2 regions of the Nocardia tengchongensis genome follow, and region 2 is predicted to be linked to the other one. Evidence: riboswitches for the same ligand, from Rfam matches in the RefSeq annotation. Region 2 holds a riboswitch; the other holds the start of a gene.
The links. Region 2 has a riboswitch for cobalamin ahead of ACYVKL_RS32690 (CbtB domain-containing protein). Riboswitches for the same ligand answer to the same signal wherever they lie in the genome.
Positions count from the first base shown of each region.

Region 1: it holds a riboswitch for cobalamin, as region 2 does, so the genes downstream of both, cobN (cobaltochelatase subunit CobN) here and ACYVKL_RS32690 (CbtB domain-containing protein) in region 2, are expected to answer to the same signal.

Region 1 covers NZ_BAAGUM010000015.1:468,019-475,455, forward strand. The annotation lists gene ddaH (dimethylargininase) at 171-1,043, shown strand; gene ACYVKL_RS28755 (hypothetical protein) at 1,012-1,563, opposite strand; gene ACYVKL_RS28760 (hypothetical protein) at 1,837-2,346, shown strand; gene cobG (precorrin-3B synthase) at 2,343-3,542, opposite strand; gene ACYVKL_RS28770 (hypothetical protein) at 3,742-3,972, opposite strand; adenosylcobalamin-variant (AdoCbl-variant) riboswitch at 4,198-4,269, shown strand; gene cobN (cobaltochelatase subunit CobN) at 4,314-7,437, shown strand, end outside.
Region 2 covers NZ_BAAGUM010000017.1:362,477-369,913, reverse strand. The annotation lists gene prpD (2-methylcitrate dehydratase PrpD) at 1-753, opposite strand, end outside; gene ACYVKL_RS32700 (short-chain fatty acyl-CoA regulator family protein) at 872-2,290, shown strand; gene metE (5-methyltetrahydropteroyltriglutamate--homocysteine S-methyltransferase) at 2,336-4,600, opposite strand; cobalamin riboswitch at 4,736-4,945, opposite strand; cobalamin riboswitch at 5,091-5,243, shown strand; gene ACYVKL_RS32690 (CbtB domain-containing protein) at 5,284-5,499, shown strand; gene ACYVKL_RS32685 (CbtA family protein) at 5,522-6,364, shown strand; gene ACYVKL_RS32680 (histidine phosphatase family protein) at 6,361-6,930, shown strand; gene ACYVKL_RS32675 (LppP/LprE family lipoprotein) at 6,937-7,437, opposite strand, start outside.

The sequences.
Region 1 (7,437 bases), on a different contig from region 2:
CTCCCTTCGCGGGGATGCGCGCATCGGCCGCGCTGATGCATGCGCATCGATCGAACGCAACGAATCGCTGGTGGAGAGGCGATCAACGCAACGATTCGCTATTCCTGGCACAACGGTACGCCATTTACCTTCGGGTCAGACCCGTCCGCGCCGCTTCCGAGGGAGTCCCGTTGACGTCCGTAGCCACGCTGCTCGCCCGCGATCCCGCCGCCCGCCGGCCCGTGCCCCGCCGCTACCTGATGTGCCGCCCCGACCACTTCGACGTCACCTACGCCATCAATCCATGGATGGACACCGGTGCCCCCGTGAACCGGGCCCTCGCCCTCGCGCAATGGGATGCGCTGCGCATCGCTTACGAGGTGCGCGGGCATCGGGTCGAGATGATCGAACCGGTGGCGGGGCTGCCGGACATGGTGTTCGCGGCCAACGGCGGACTCGCGATCGGGGACCGGGCGCTCTCGGCGCGCTTCGCCAATCCCGAACGCGCGGACGAAGGCCCGGCCTACCACGACTGGATGGCCGCGCAGCGCTTCACGACCGTGGTGCGTGCCCGCGAAACCAATGAGGGGGAGGGCGATTTCGCGATCGCGTCCGGCCGCATCCTCGCCGGAACCGGTTTCCGCAGCGCTCGCGACTCCCACCAGGAGGTGGCGGATTACTTCGGATTGCCGGTCGTCTCACTGGATCTGGTGGATCCGCGCTTCTACCACCTCGACACCGCGCTCATGGTGCTCGACGACACCATCGCCTACTACCCGGCCGCCTTCAGCGGACCCAGCGCCCGGCTGCTCGCGAGCCTGTACCCCGACGCGATCCTCGCCACCGAGGCGGATGCGAATGTGCTGGGCCTCAACGGCGTCTGCGACGGCTACCACGTCTTTCTCACCGATCAGGCGGTCGACCTGGCTGAGCAGCTGCGCGCCCGCGGCTACGAACCGGTCGGGATCGACCTGTCGGAGCTGCTCAAATCCGGCGGCAGCGTGAAATGCTGCACGATGGAATGGCACGCGGTCAGAACGGCAGCCGGGTCCGGAACGGACTGACGTCGGGATCATTCAGGGGATGGGCCAGGATCAGGAAGCGCAGCAGCATGATCGCGCCGGTGATCTGCAGGACGGCCAACGGGATCTCGCCGATCAGCGCCGTGCCCAGCGAGATCCACACGTCGCTGGCATCGGCGGTGACGATGTCGAACCAGGCGTCCACCAGCAGGAGCAGGCCGGTGCCGAAGGCCGGGAGCAGCAGCACCACGCGCCGCTTCCAGCCGAGGTAGGCGGTGGCCGCCATCATCAGCACCAGTACGATGTCGAAACCGATCCAGGCCAGCGACCAGTTGCGGGCGTGGTATTCGGTCGGCAGTGAGAACCCGAGATACACGATCCACGGAATCAGGCCCAGGCATCCGCCGATCATGAGCGTGAGCCGGACTCGCCGATGCACCCGCACCACTTCAGGGCGGGGCAGGACCCGCTCCGGCGGTGGTTGTAATCGCCGGATCAGCTCGCGGCGCTCCTCGTCGGACATCGCCCCGATCTCTTGATCGCTGAGCTTCGCGATGGTCATGACCGCCTCCCGCCTGCGCTGGTGCCGCCCTGCCCCATCCACTCTGCACCAGCGACCCCGAGGCCTGCACGCCGCACCCGCCGAGGGTCCGGCGACCGCTTCCGCATCCTCGACATCGTCGAAGTCACGGTCTGACTTCACCACGCCGTTCCTGGCTCGCCCCCCGAGAAGTGGGGGCCTCCCGATCTCTTCGAAACGTCTGTATGTCAGATATTGCCGGGCTAGCGTTCAGCGTCCGGCGGACGTCGGGACGATCATGATCAGGGAGTGGATATGACACGGGAAGCGGTTCGCCGAATCGGCTGGGTCGCAACGACAATGGCGCTGGCGGCGACGATTGCCACGGTCACCGCGCCGGTCGGGACGTCCGCCCCCAGCAGCACCTTTCAGGGTGTATGGGTGTTGGACGACAGCGGGTACGTGCCGGCGCATATCTCTGTCGGTGTGCGCTACGTCCTGCACGCCGATGCGGTGGGCCAAACACCCCGCGTGAACTTCTATGACAACTCCGCCTGCCTGGGCAGCACTCTCGCCAAGGTCTTCCGCGACCCGGTCTCGGACGACTACGCGTGGGTGTACTGGGTGCCGACCAGTACCGGAACCCACGTCCTGTCCACCAAACAGGGCGACTGGGAGAACGGTCCGGCCACGGTGCAGGTCGAACCCGCGCCCGCGGGGACTACCCCCGTCGCGCAGCCAAAACTCGATGGTTGCGGCGGGGGCGGCAGCCTCGACCTCAGCAACTACCCCATCGGCTCCGGGAGTTCGACCGCGACTCCCTAGCCGGCGGGGACGATGCGGTAGCCGTCGGTGGTGGCGACGACGTCGGTGACCGCGCCCTTCGGGCGGCCGCAGCGGCGGTCGCAGCCCGACCAGTGCTGCCGGCCCGCGACCACCACGTCGGCGGCGTCGAGGCCCTCGCGCGCGAATCCCGGTGCGCCGGTGGGGAGGACGCGACCGGAGTCGACGGCCTCGGCGACATCGGCGCGGACGTCGGTCAGGGACTTGGCGCAGCCGGGCATGCCCGCGCAGGCGCTGACCTGGAGCCACGGGGAAGCGGCGTCGAAGATCAGGCCCATGGGGGCCAGCACGCGGACCACCTGTTCGGCGGCCCACTCGTCGAGATCGGTGATGACGAGGCTGCGCCAGGGGGTCACGAACACCGGGCGCTCGACGGCTGCGAGGAATTCGGCGGTGCGGGCGGGCAGGGAACCGAGGCGGACGCCCGCGCCGAGGGTGACCCGGTCGTCGGCCTGGGTCATCCAGCCGATCGGAACATCCTGGTGGACAGGCGGTTCCAGGAGGTCGGCGGCGATGTCGAGGCCGGGGTGGCCGGTGCGGAGCCGGTCGGTGAGCCGGGCGGTGCCCTCGGGGATCTCGTGCAGTCGCCAGTGCCCGTCACGCAGGTCGAGGAAGCCGTCGGCCGCGGCGAGCATGAGGTCCACCGCGGTATCGGCGGGCAGGCGCAGGCCGGAGTCCTTGCCCGCCAACAGGAGTGCGTAGGTGTGTTCGCCGAGGGCGTGCACGCCGATGTCGCCGCCGAGGCCGCTGACGTCGCCGCGGCCGTCGTCGAGGGTGAACAGCACCCGGCCCGGCAGTTCCGCCAGGCGTGGTCGCGCGCGCAGGCCCGCGTCGAGGGCGGCGACCAGGGGATGCACGTTGGACCAGCCGCCGACGCGTCCGGACAGCGGCGAGGCGATGATGTTGCGCACCCGTTCGTGGGTGGCGCTGGGCAGCAGCCCGGCGTCGGTGAGCCGTTCGGTAAGGGCGGCCGCGTCGCGCACCTGCCGGAACTGGATGTTTCCGCGCGAGGTGAGTTCGATGTTCCCGTCGCTGAGGTCGGCGGCCGCGCCGGCGAGGGCCTCAAGCTGGGTGGGGGACAGGAGTCCGCCGGGCACCCGGATGCGGGCGAGGGGACCATCGGCTGCTTCGTGCAGGCGCAGCACGCCCGGGCAGGAATCGGGATCGGTTCGCGTCATGACGCCTCCCAGCGTACGGAGGTCGGCGCGGCCGGGCACGAGCTGCCCAGGCGTCGAACCCAGTTCACGTCTATCTGAATCTGTAGATATTGCAATCTAACTATGTGTCGTGGGCATGGCGGAAAGAAGCCGAAAGAAATCCGGGGCCGGGGGAGCCCCGGAATCTCGTTGTCGGATCGGTCGATTCGGCCAGGCCGGTTCAGCCGGCCTGGCGGGGTTCGATGGCCGCGGGGGCGCCGCGGCGGCGGGCGAAGGCGGGACTGACTTCCCAGGTGTCGTTGAGGAGGCTGGGGACGTTGTGGTGGTCGGCGTGGTCACGGTGGACGGTGGTGGTCATGACCGTGAGGCCGAACAGGATGGTCGCCGCGCAGACGACGCCGGCGATGAGTGCCAGCCGCGAGTGACCGGAGCCGGCGGCGGTGAGTGCCATGGCCAGCGTTGCGAAGGCAACCAGTACGCAAAAGTATCCCGACCAGGCAGCAAAGCGGTTCCGCCTGACCCATCCTGGAGTGAGTGGCATACCGGCAGCGTACGCGCCGACCAGTCGGTTCTCTGAGGGGATGAGCCAGGCTTTGCCGCACTGTGATCGGTGCGCGGCCCGGTGATCCGGGCGCGATACCGGTCCGGCGAACGCGGCGCGATAGCATCGGCGAGCTCGTCGAACGGAAGAAAGCCGGTGCAATTCCGGTGCGGTCGCGCCACTGTGACAGTCAGACCTTCCCGGCGGGCGCCGAACCGTGCTGGGCGCGTCACCCTAGGAAGGCCGAACCTGTGATTCTGCTGCTGTCCACCTCCGACACCGATCTGCTGAGCGCGCGCGCCAGCGACGCCGGCTACCGGCTGGCCAATCCGGCCCGCCTGCTGCCGGAGGACCTGCCGGGCCTGCTCGACGGCGCCGAGCTGGTGATCGTGCGCGTGCTGGGCGGCAAGCGCGCCTGGGAGGACGGACTGGAGACGGTGCGCGCCAGCGGAATTCCGCTGGTCGCACTGGGCGGCGAGATCGCGCCCGACGCCGAGCTCATGGAGTGCTCCACGGTGCCGGGCGGCGTGGCCGCCGACGCCCACAACTACCTGGCCGCGGGCGGTCCGCGAAACCTGCTGCAGCTGCACAACTTCCTGTCCGACACGGTGCTCCTCACCGGGCACGGTTTCGAGCCGCCGGTGGAGATGCCGAGCTGGGGCGAACTGGAGCGCGAGGCGCGTCCGGTCGCGGCGGACGCGCCGACCGTGGCGGTCGTCTACTACCGGGCCCAGCACCTGGCGGGCAATACCGCCTACATCGATGCCCTGTGTGCGGCGGTCGAGGACAAGGGCGCGCGGGCGCTGCCGATCTACTGCGCCTCGCTGCGCACCGCGGAACCGGAACTGCTGGCCACGCTGGGTACCGCCGACGCCCTCGTGGTGACGGTGCTGGCGGCGGGTGGCACCAAGCCCGCGACCGCCTCGGCCGGTGGCGACGACGAGGCCTGGGATGTGGGCGCGCTCGCCGACCTGGATGTGCCGATCCTGCAGGGCCTGTGCCTGACCAGCGGCCGCGAGCAGTGGGAGGCCAATGACGACGGCCTGTCCCCGCTGGATGTCGCCACCCAGGTGGCGGTGCCGGAGTTCGACGGGCGCATCATCACGGTTCCGTTCTCGTTCAAGGAGTTCGACGCCGACGGGCTGTCGTCGTATGTGCCCGACGCCGAGCGCGCGGCCCGCGTGGCGGGGATCGCGGTGCGCTACGCGCGACTGCGCCACATTCCGGCCGAGCAGAAGAAGATCGCGATCGTGCTGTCGGCGTACCCGACCAAGCACGCGCGCATCGGCAACGCCGTCGGCCTCGACACCCCGGCCAGCGCCATCCGGCTGCTGACCGAGATGCGTGAGGCCGGATACGATCTCGGCGCGCGCGGGGAGATCCCCGGCCTCGAGACCGCCGACGGCGACGCCCTGATCCACGCGCTCATCGCGGCCGGCGGGCAGGACCCCGACTGGCTGAGCCAGGAACAGTTGGAGGGCAACCCGATTCGCATCGGCGCCGACCTCTACACCCAGTGGTTCGATACGCTGCCCGAGGACCTGCGCGAAGCCGTGATCGAGGCGTGGGGGCCGCCGCCGGGCGAACTCTACGTCGACCGCTCCGCGGACCCGAAGGGCGAAATCGTCATTGCCGCCCTGCGTTTCGGCAATGTGGTGCTGATCGTGCAGCCGCCGCGCGGCTTCGGTGAGAACCCCGTCGCCATCTACCATGACCCCGATCTGCCGCCGAGCCACCACTATCTGGCCGCCTACCGCTGGCTGGCCGCGCCGGAGGGTTTCGCCGCCGACGCCGTGGTGCACCTGGGCAAGCACGGCAACCTGGAGTGGCTGCCCGGCAAGACGCTCGGCATGTCGGCGTCCTGCGGCACCGACGCCGCCCTGGGCGATCTGCCGCTGATCTACCCGTTCCTGGTCAACGACCCGGGCGAGGGCACCCAGGCCAAGCGCCGCGCCCACGCCACCCTGGTCGACCACCTGATCCCGCCCATGGCGCGCGCCGAGACCTACGGCGACATCTCGCGGCTCGAGCAGTTGCTCGACGAGCACGCCAATATCTCCGCGCTGGATCCGGGCAAGCTGCCCGCCATCCGCCAGCAGATCTGGACGCTGATGCGCGCGGCCAAGATGGACCACGATCTCGGGCTGACCGAGCGGCCCGAGGAAGACGTCTTCGACGACATGCTGCTGCATGTCGACGGCTGGCTGTGCGAGATCAAGGACGTGCAGATCCGCGACGGCCTGCACATCCTCGGCCAGGCCCCGGCGGGGGAGGCCGAGGTGGACCTGGTGCTGGCCATGCTGCGCGCCCGGCAGCTGTGGGGCGGCGAGGTCAATGTCCCGGGTCTGCGAGAAGCGCTGGGGCTCAGCGAATCCGGTGACGAGAAGCGCGACCGGGTGGACGCCTTCGAAGAGCTGGCGCGCGAATTGGTCTCGGCCATGCAGGAAGTCGACTGGGCCGCCGACTCCATCGACGCGGTGACCGACGCCGTGTTCGGCGGGGAACTCGCCGCGGCGGCCGGCCTCACCGACGTGGCCGCGCGACTCGACGAGACGCGCCGCGTGCTGGGCTTCGCCGCGACCGAGGTGGTGCCGCGACTGCGGCAGACCGGCGTCGAGATCGCCCGCATCCTGCACGCCCTCAACGGCGGCTTCATTCCGGCAGGTCCCAGCGGCTCGCCGCTGCGCGGCCTGATCAACGTGCTGCCCACCGGGCGCAACTTCTACTCGGTCGATCCCAAGGCGGTACCGTCGCGCCTGGCCTGGGAAACCGGTCAGGCCATGGCGGATTCGCTACTGGCTCGGTATCTGGCCGACCACGGCGAGTATCCGCGTTCGGTGGGTCTGTCGGTGTGGGGCACCTCCGCCATGCGGACCTCCGGCGACGACATCGCCGAGGTGTTCGCGCTGCTGGGCGTGCGGCCGGTGTGGGACGAGGCCAGTCGCCGCGTCACCCGCCTGGAAGCGATCCCGCTCGCGGAGCTGGGTCGTCCGCGTATCGACGTGACCGTACGGATCAGCGGATTCTTCCGCGACGCCTTCCCGCATGTGCTGGCCCTGCTCGACGACGCCGTGCGTCTCGCCGCCGGACTCGACGAGCCCGCCGAATCGAACTACGTGCGCGCCCACGCCCAGGCCGACCTGGCCGAGCACGGTGACGAACGTCGCGCCACCACCAGGATTTTCGGTTCCAAGCCGGGCACCTACGGGGCGGGACTGCTGCAGCTCATCGACTCCAAGAGCTGGCGCACCGACGACGATCTGGCGCAGGTGTACACCGCGTGGGGCGGTTTCGCCTACGGCCGCGACCTGGACGGCGCGCCCGCGGCCGACGACATGCGCACCGCCTACCGGCGAATCGCGGTGGCGGCCAAGA
Region 2 (7,437 bases):
GATCACGCCGTCCTCGCCCTCCCAGATCGGGGACGGCGCGCCCTCGCCGCGCATGGCGCGATCCACCGCTTCGACGGCCATCTTCCCGGCGAAGGCGGGGGCGTAGGCCTTCCAGCTGGAGATCTCGCCCTTGCGGGACTGGCGGGTGGCGGTCGTGGTGTGCAGGGCCTGGCCGATGGCCTGGTAGATGGTTTCGGTGTCGAGTCCGAGCAGCGTGCCGATGCCGGCGGCGGCCGACGGGCCGAGGTGCGCGACGTGGTCGATCTTGTGCTCGTGCAGGCAGATCGCGCGGACCAGGTTCACCTGGATCTCGTAACCCGTTGCCAGACCGCGGATCAGGTCGCGGCCGCTGCGGCCGGTGTGCTGGGCGACGGCGAGGACGGGCGGAATGTTGTCGCCCGGGTGGGAGTACTCCGCGGCCAGGAAGGTGTCGTGGAAGTCCAGTTCCCGTACGGCGACGCCGTTGGCCCAGGCCGCCCATTCCGGCGAGTAGGAGCCGCTCGCGCCGAAGACGGTGGCGCCCGGCCGGTAGGGGTGGGCCAGGGCCTGGGCGCGGGCGTTGGCGACCGGTCGCCGGGTGATCGAGGCGGCCGCGACCGCGGCGTTGTCGATGAGCCGGTTGACGATCATCTGCTCGACGTCGGGGTCGACGTCCACGGGGTCGGCCGCGACGTCGGCAATCCGCCACGCGAGGTGTTCCGTGCGGGGAAAGCGCTCGGCGGAGCGATGGGTGCGGACGAGATGGTTCTTCATATTTCGCACGCTACACAGCGGTTCGGCGCCGGGAAATGCCTTGCAAAAGCCTATTTTTGCGGAATCGAAGCCGGGATTCAGCGAAAGTTGTGAAAGCTGAAATTGCTAGGCTGACCGCATGCAGAAGATGTACGCGGGCGCGCGCCTGCGCGCCTTGCGGGAGCGGCGCGGGCTGTCTCAGTCCGCGCTGGCCAAGACGCTGGAACTCTCGGTGAGCTACATCAATCAGCTCGAGCACGACCAGCGCCCGCTGACCGTGCCGGTGCTGCTGCGCTTGAACGCGCGCTTCGACCTGGACATGGGTTTCTTCGCCGCCGACACCGACGCCCGGCTCATCGCCGACCTGCAGGACGTGTTCGCCGAGGACCCGGAGGGCGGCGACATCACCACCGCCGAGATCGACGATCTGGTGGCCCGGGTGCCCGCGGCGGCGCGCGTGCTGGTCGGCCTGCATCGCCGGTTGCGCGGCACCACCGAGCAGATGGAACGCGTCTCCGCCGGAATCGACGGCGCCCCGGGCGAATCCGCGGTCGCCATGCCCTACGAGGATGTCCGCGACTACTTCTACGACCGGCGCAACCACATCCCCGAACTGGACACCGCGGCCGAGCAGCTCTTCGACCGGAACGGCCTGAGCCTGGGCGGGCTCGACCTGCAGCTGACCCGCCTGCTGCGCGAACAGCACGGCATCGCGGTCCTCATCCGCACCGACGATCCCAGCCATCCGGGCCCGAAACGGGTTTTCGACGCCGACAGCCGGGTGCTGACCCTGGCGCGCCGGCTCACCGCGGGTCAGCGGGCGTTCCAATTGGCCACGCAGCTGGCCTTTCTCACCCAGGCGGAGGTGATCGCCGACCTGATCGACGCGACCGACGCCATGCCCGAGAATTCACGCGGCTTGCTGCGCATCGGGCTGGCCAATTACTTCGCCGGCGCGCTGATCCTGCCCTACACCCGATTCTGGGACGCGGCCGAATCGCTGCGTTACGACATCGAATTGCTGGCCGCCACCTTCGAGGTCGGGTTCGAGACGGTCTGCCACCGCCTGTCCACGTTGCAGCGTCCGGGCAAGCGCGGGGTGCCGTTCTTCTTCGTGCGCACCGATCGCGCCGGGAACATCTCGAAACGCCAGTCCGCCACCGCGTTCCACTTCTCCCGGGTCGGGGGCAGCTGCCCGCTGTGGGTGGTGCACGACGCGTTCTCCACACCGGGCAGCATCCGCACCCAGATCGCCCGGATGCCCGACGGCCGCAACTATCTGTGGCTGGCGCGCACCACCGACGAGAAGACGCCCGGATACCTGTCCCCCACCCGGGATTTCGCCATCGGACTGGGCTGCGACCTGACCTACGCGGACAAGCTGGTCTACTCGCACGGCCTGCCCGTCGACGACCCGCGCACGGCGGTGCCGATCGGCGCGGGCTGCAAGGTGTGCGAGCGCACCGACTGCGCCCAGCGCGCCTTCCCGCAGCTGGGCCGCCCGATCCGGGTGGACGACAACAGTTCCCTGACCATCCCGTACGCGCCGATCACGTAGCCGGATGCCGGGGTGCTCCGCGCGGCGGAACGCCCCGGCGTTCGGTCAGCGCAGCGCCCGTGCGGCGGCCACCAGGTTGCGCAGCGACTCGGTCACCTCGGCGGCGCCGCGGGTCTTGAGCCCGCAGTCCGGGTTGACCCAGAGCCGTTCGGCCGGAACCGCTTTCAGTGCCAGCGCGAGCGAGGTCCCGATCTCCTCGGTGCTGGGCACCCGCGGCGAGTGGATGTCGTACACGCCCGGTCCCACGCCCAGGTCGAAGCCCGCCGCGTTGAGGTCGTCGAGTACCTCCATGTGCGAGCGGGCCGCCTCGATCGAGGTGACGTCGGCGTCCAATCCCGCGATGGCGCCGATGATCTCACCGAACTCCGAATAGCACAGGTGGGTGTGGATCTGGGTGGTGTCGGCGACGCCTGAGGTGGCCAGCCGGAACGCCGCCACCGCCCACTCCAGGTACCCGGGCTGATCGGCGCGGCGCAGCGGCAGCAGTTCCCGCAGCGCCGGCTCGTCCACCTGGATGATGGCGATCCCGGCGGCTTCCAGGTCGACCGTCTCGTCCCGGATGGCCAGCGCGATCTGGCGCGCGGTGTCGGCGAGCGGCTGGTCGTCACGCACGTACGACCACGCCAGGATGGTGACCGGCCCGGTGAGCATGCCCTTGACCGGCTTGCCGGTCAGCGACTGCGCGTAGGTGATCCAGTCGACGGTCATGGCCGCCGGGCGGGTCACGTCGCCGAACAGGATCGGCGGGCGGACGCAGCGGGTGCCGTAGGACTGCACCCACCCGTTCGCGGTGGCGGCGAATCCGTCCAGCTGCTCGGCGAAGTACTGCACCATGTCGTTGCGCTCGGGCTCGCCGTGCACCAGCACATCCAGGCCGATCTCCTCTTGCAGCGCAATGACTTCGGCGATCTCGGCGCGCATGCGGGTGTCGTACTCGGCCCGATCGATCTCGGCGCGGCGCAAGGCGGCGCGCGCCACCCGGATGCGGCCGGTCTGCGGGTAGGAGCCGATGGTCGTGGTCGGCAGCGGCGGCAGGTGCAGACGTTCCTGCTGCAACCGCCGCCGCTCGTCCGCGGGCGCCCGGCGTCCGTCGGCGGCATCGAGCCCGGCCAGCCGGGCCCGGACCGTCGGATCGCACAGCCGGGCGTCGGACCGCCTGTCCAGCACGGCCGTTCGCGCGATCTCCAGCTGCTCGGCGGCCGCGTCCTGCCCCTCATGCAGGACGGTGGCCAGCAGCCGGATCTCGGCGATCTTCTCGGCTCCGAACGCCAGCCAGGACCGCAGGCGCGGCTCCAGGTCGGGCTCGGCGGCGAGGCTGTAGGGCACATGCAGCAGCGAGCAGGAACTCGACACCGCCACGGGCGCGCCGCCGGCGGCGAGAGCGGCCAGCCCGGTCAGCGCCCGATCGGGATCGGTGCGCCACACGTTGTAGCCGTCGACGACGCCCGCGACCAGGAGCGTTCCGGAAAGCTCCTGCGCCGCGGCCACATCGGCGCCACCGTCCGCGACCAGGTCGACGGCGATGCCCTCGACCCCGGTGGCCGCCAGCACCGGCAGCACCGGACCCAACCGGCCGAAGTAGCCGGCCACCAGCAGATCCGGTCGCCCCGACCCGGAGGCCAGCCGCTGATACGTCGAATGCACCAGCGCCAGTTCGGTTTCCGTCAGATCTGCGACCAGTGCCGGCTCGTCGATCTGCACCCAGCGCGCGCCCGCCGCGGCCAGCAGGCCCAGCAGCCGCTCGTACAGCGGCAGCAGATCCGGCAGGCGATCGAGCAGCTCACTGCCGTCCACCGACTTGGCCAGTTTCAGGAAGGTGATCGGGCCGATGATCACCGGTCGGGCCGGAATACCCAGTGCCAGAGCTTCTTCCAGTTCCGCCAGCGGCTTGCCCGGATGCAGGGAGAACTCCGTCGCGGCCGACAGCTCGGGCACCAGATAGTGGTAGTTGGTGTCGAACCACTTGGTCATCTCGAGCGGCGCGACCTCGGCGGTGCCGCGCGCGGCCGCGAAGTAGCGGTCCAGCTCGTCGGCGATGCCGTGCACCCGCTCGGGCAGCGCGCCCAGCAACACGGCGGTGTCGAGCACCTGGTCGTAGTAGGAGAAGGTGCCCACCGGAATCGAATCCAGTCCGGCGGCACGCACCGCGGTGAGTTGCGCGGCGCGCAGGCCCCCGGAGAGGCCGTGCAGTGCGGCGGCGTCGATCCGCCCCGCCCAGTACGCCTCGACGGCGCGTTTCAGTTCCCGGTTCGGGCCGATGCGGGGCAGGCCCAGCACCGTGGCGGTGAAGGTGTTCTCAGGGTTCGGCATTGATGAACTCCGTGGTCAGCAGTCGATGACCGCCGCCCATTACGAGCGCACGCTGACGGAGCCCATGGGGCAGCTACCGTGCCCGGATCCGATCGGCGTAGCGCCCAATCCACGAGGCGACGACCGCCGGATACGGCGTATCCGGCACGACGGGCAGGTCTTCGGACTCATGGGCATCGACCCGAAATTCGGGTCGGCCCCGGTACGTGACCGAGGCCGGACCTACCGGCCGTCGCTTCCCAGGCCTGCGCCCAGTGCTGATGACAGCGTTCGTTCCCATTCACCGCTGCGGGACAGTCCCGGATTCTCACCGGGTTCCCTCTCACCCGGCCGGCGCGTGAACGCGGGGCGGGCTTCGACGCCGTCGAATGGGTCAGGGGCTCCTCGACTCCACCTCCGGCGAACCAGTTGCGTTGGCGAATATAGCCCAATGACACCGTGCTGACGGCGCACGCGCCGTCGTCCCAACAGGTGGGCGACCCGGAGCATGCGGATTGACCAGCGGCGATGCGCTTTCGTATGGTTGATCGACGATGCCATGAGGAATCCGGTGCAATGCCGGAACGGTCGCGCCACTGTGAGCAGCCGGTCTCGGTGAGAGACAGGATGCGAGTCAGACCCTCACATCGTCGGTTCGATCGGCAACGGGGACGCGAAATCCCCCAGACTCAAAGGAGTCCTTCGTGGCTACCTCTTTCGCTCCTCGCTCCGGTCTCGGCAGCGGCGCGCTCGCGATCCCGACCACGGCCCTGTGGCTGGTCGGCACCACGCTGCTGGCGCTGCTGGCCCTGTACTTCATCGGCATCGATCAGGGTGCGGTGTCGGTCTTCGGCAGCGACATGCACGTGCACGAGTTCGTGCACGACGGCCGGCATTTCCTCGGTTTCCCCTGCCACTAGCACCGGGAATCGAGTAACCACAATGGAAAAGCGAATCATCGGCCGAGGTGTCCTGCTGGGCGCCCTCGGCGGATCGCTGGCGTTCGTCTTCGCCCGGATCCTGTCCGAGCCGATCATCGATCGAGCCATCGCCTACGAAGAGGGCCGTGACGACGCGCAGATGGCGCTCGACAAGGCCGCCGGCAAGCCGATGGACATGGACCACGGGGTCGAGCTCTTCACCCGCGCGCAGCAGCAGAACGTGGGCTTCGGCTTCGGCATGATCGTGTTCGGTGCCGCCCTGGGCGCGCTGTTCGCGGTGGTCTACTTCCTGGCGCTGCGCAGGGCGGGCAAGATCTCGCCGCGGAATCTGGCACTGCTGGCGTCGGGCGGCATGTTCCTGGTGCTGGACCTGGTCCCGTTCCTGAAGTATCCGGCCAATCCGCCGTCGATCGGGCACCACGAGACCACCGGGCCCCGCACCGCCCTGTATCTGGGCATGATCGCGATCGGCGTGGTCGCGCTGTGCGCCGCGATCTGGCTGGGCCGCAAACTCACGGCGCGCCTGGATGTCTGGACCGCCGGCGTGGCGGCCTCGGCCGGCTTCGTGCTGGTGATGGGTGTCGTGATGGCGGTGCTGCCGTCGCTCGGACAGCTCTCGGCCAACAAGGAATACGGCGACTTCGCCACCGAAACGCCGCAGCCGCTGAAGGATCCGTCCGGCACGATCGTCTTCCCGGGGTTCCCGGCCGACGACCTGTACTACTTCCGGCTGTACTCGATCGCCGCCCAGCTCATCGTGTGGGTGGTCATCGGTGTCGGCTTCGCCTGGCTCGCGCCGCGCCTGCTCGGCGACCGCGCGACCGAGACCGCGCAGGCGGCATGAGCGCGGTCACCCGCCTCACCCTGGTGACGCACGCGATCACCGATGCCGTGCAGGGCGCCCGTTTTCCGGCCGACGAACCGCTGAACCCGCTCGGGTCGCGGTCGGTCGAGAAGGCGGGCGGCCTGCCCGGCCCCGCGCCCGAGACGGTGCTGCACGCACCGGAGGTCCGGGCCGAACAGACCTGCCGCGCGCTGGGTTTCACCGGCGCGCCGGAATTGGCGTTGCGCGACCTGGACCACGGCGGTTGGGCCGGGAAGTCCATGGACGAGCTCGCGCCCGAGCAGCTCATGGGCTGGCTCACCGACCCGGCCTACCGCGACCACGGCGGTGAATCGATCACCGATCTACTCGACCGGGTCGGCGACTGGCTGCACGCACTGGCGGGCAGCGGCGACCGGATCGTGGCGGTGACGCATCCCGCGATCGTGCGGGCCGCGGTCCTGCGCACCCTGAACGCTCCCCCGGAGTCGTTCTGGCGCATCGACATTCCGCCACTGAGCGCCACCACCCTGCATCACCGCGGCCCGGCGTGGACGTTGCGCGCGACCGCGCACGAACTGGCCTGAACCGCCTCAGGCGTGCGGCGGGAACTGGCCGTTCGCCGTGACCTTGGTGCCATCGAGGGTGAAGGTGACGACGCTGGGACCGCCCTGCGGGCAGCACATCGGGTCGCTTCCGTTGAGCCAGCGGTAGGTCAGCGACAGCGAGTTCCGCGTCTTGCCGGTGACCTGCGTGTACATGTACGGGTCGGCGGTCGCCGTACCCAGGTAGGTGCCGCCGGTGAAGAACAGCACGTGCGTGTACGGGTGATTGGTGTTGGAGTTCACCGTCATCCACGACAGCACGCCGTCGCAGCCCGAGGCGAGCGCCACGTCCCCGGCCTCACCGGCCTGCCACCCACCCACCGGCGGCGGGTTCAGCTTGGCGATGGCGGCGTGGGCCAGCTCGGAGTTGATGTCGAAGCACAGCCCGTGTCCGCTCCCCGCGGGCGCGCCGCCCTGCTGTTGCGGCGCGGCGCCGGGACTCGTCGTCGCCGGACTCCCGGCGTTCGACGTGGCCGGGCTCCCCACGCT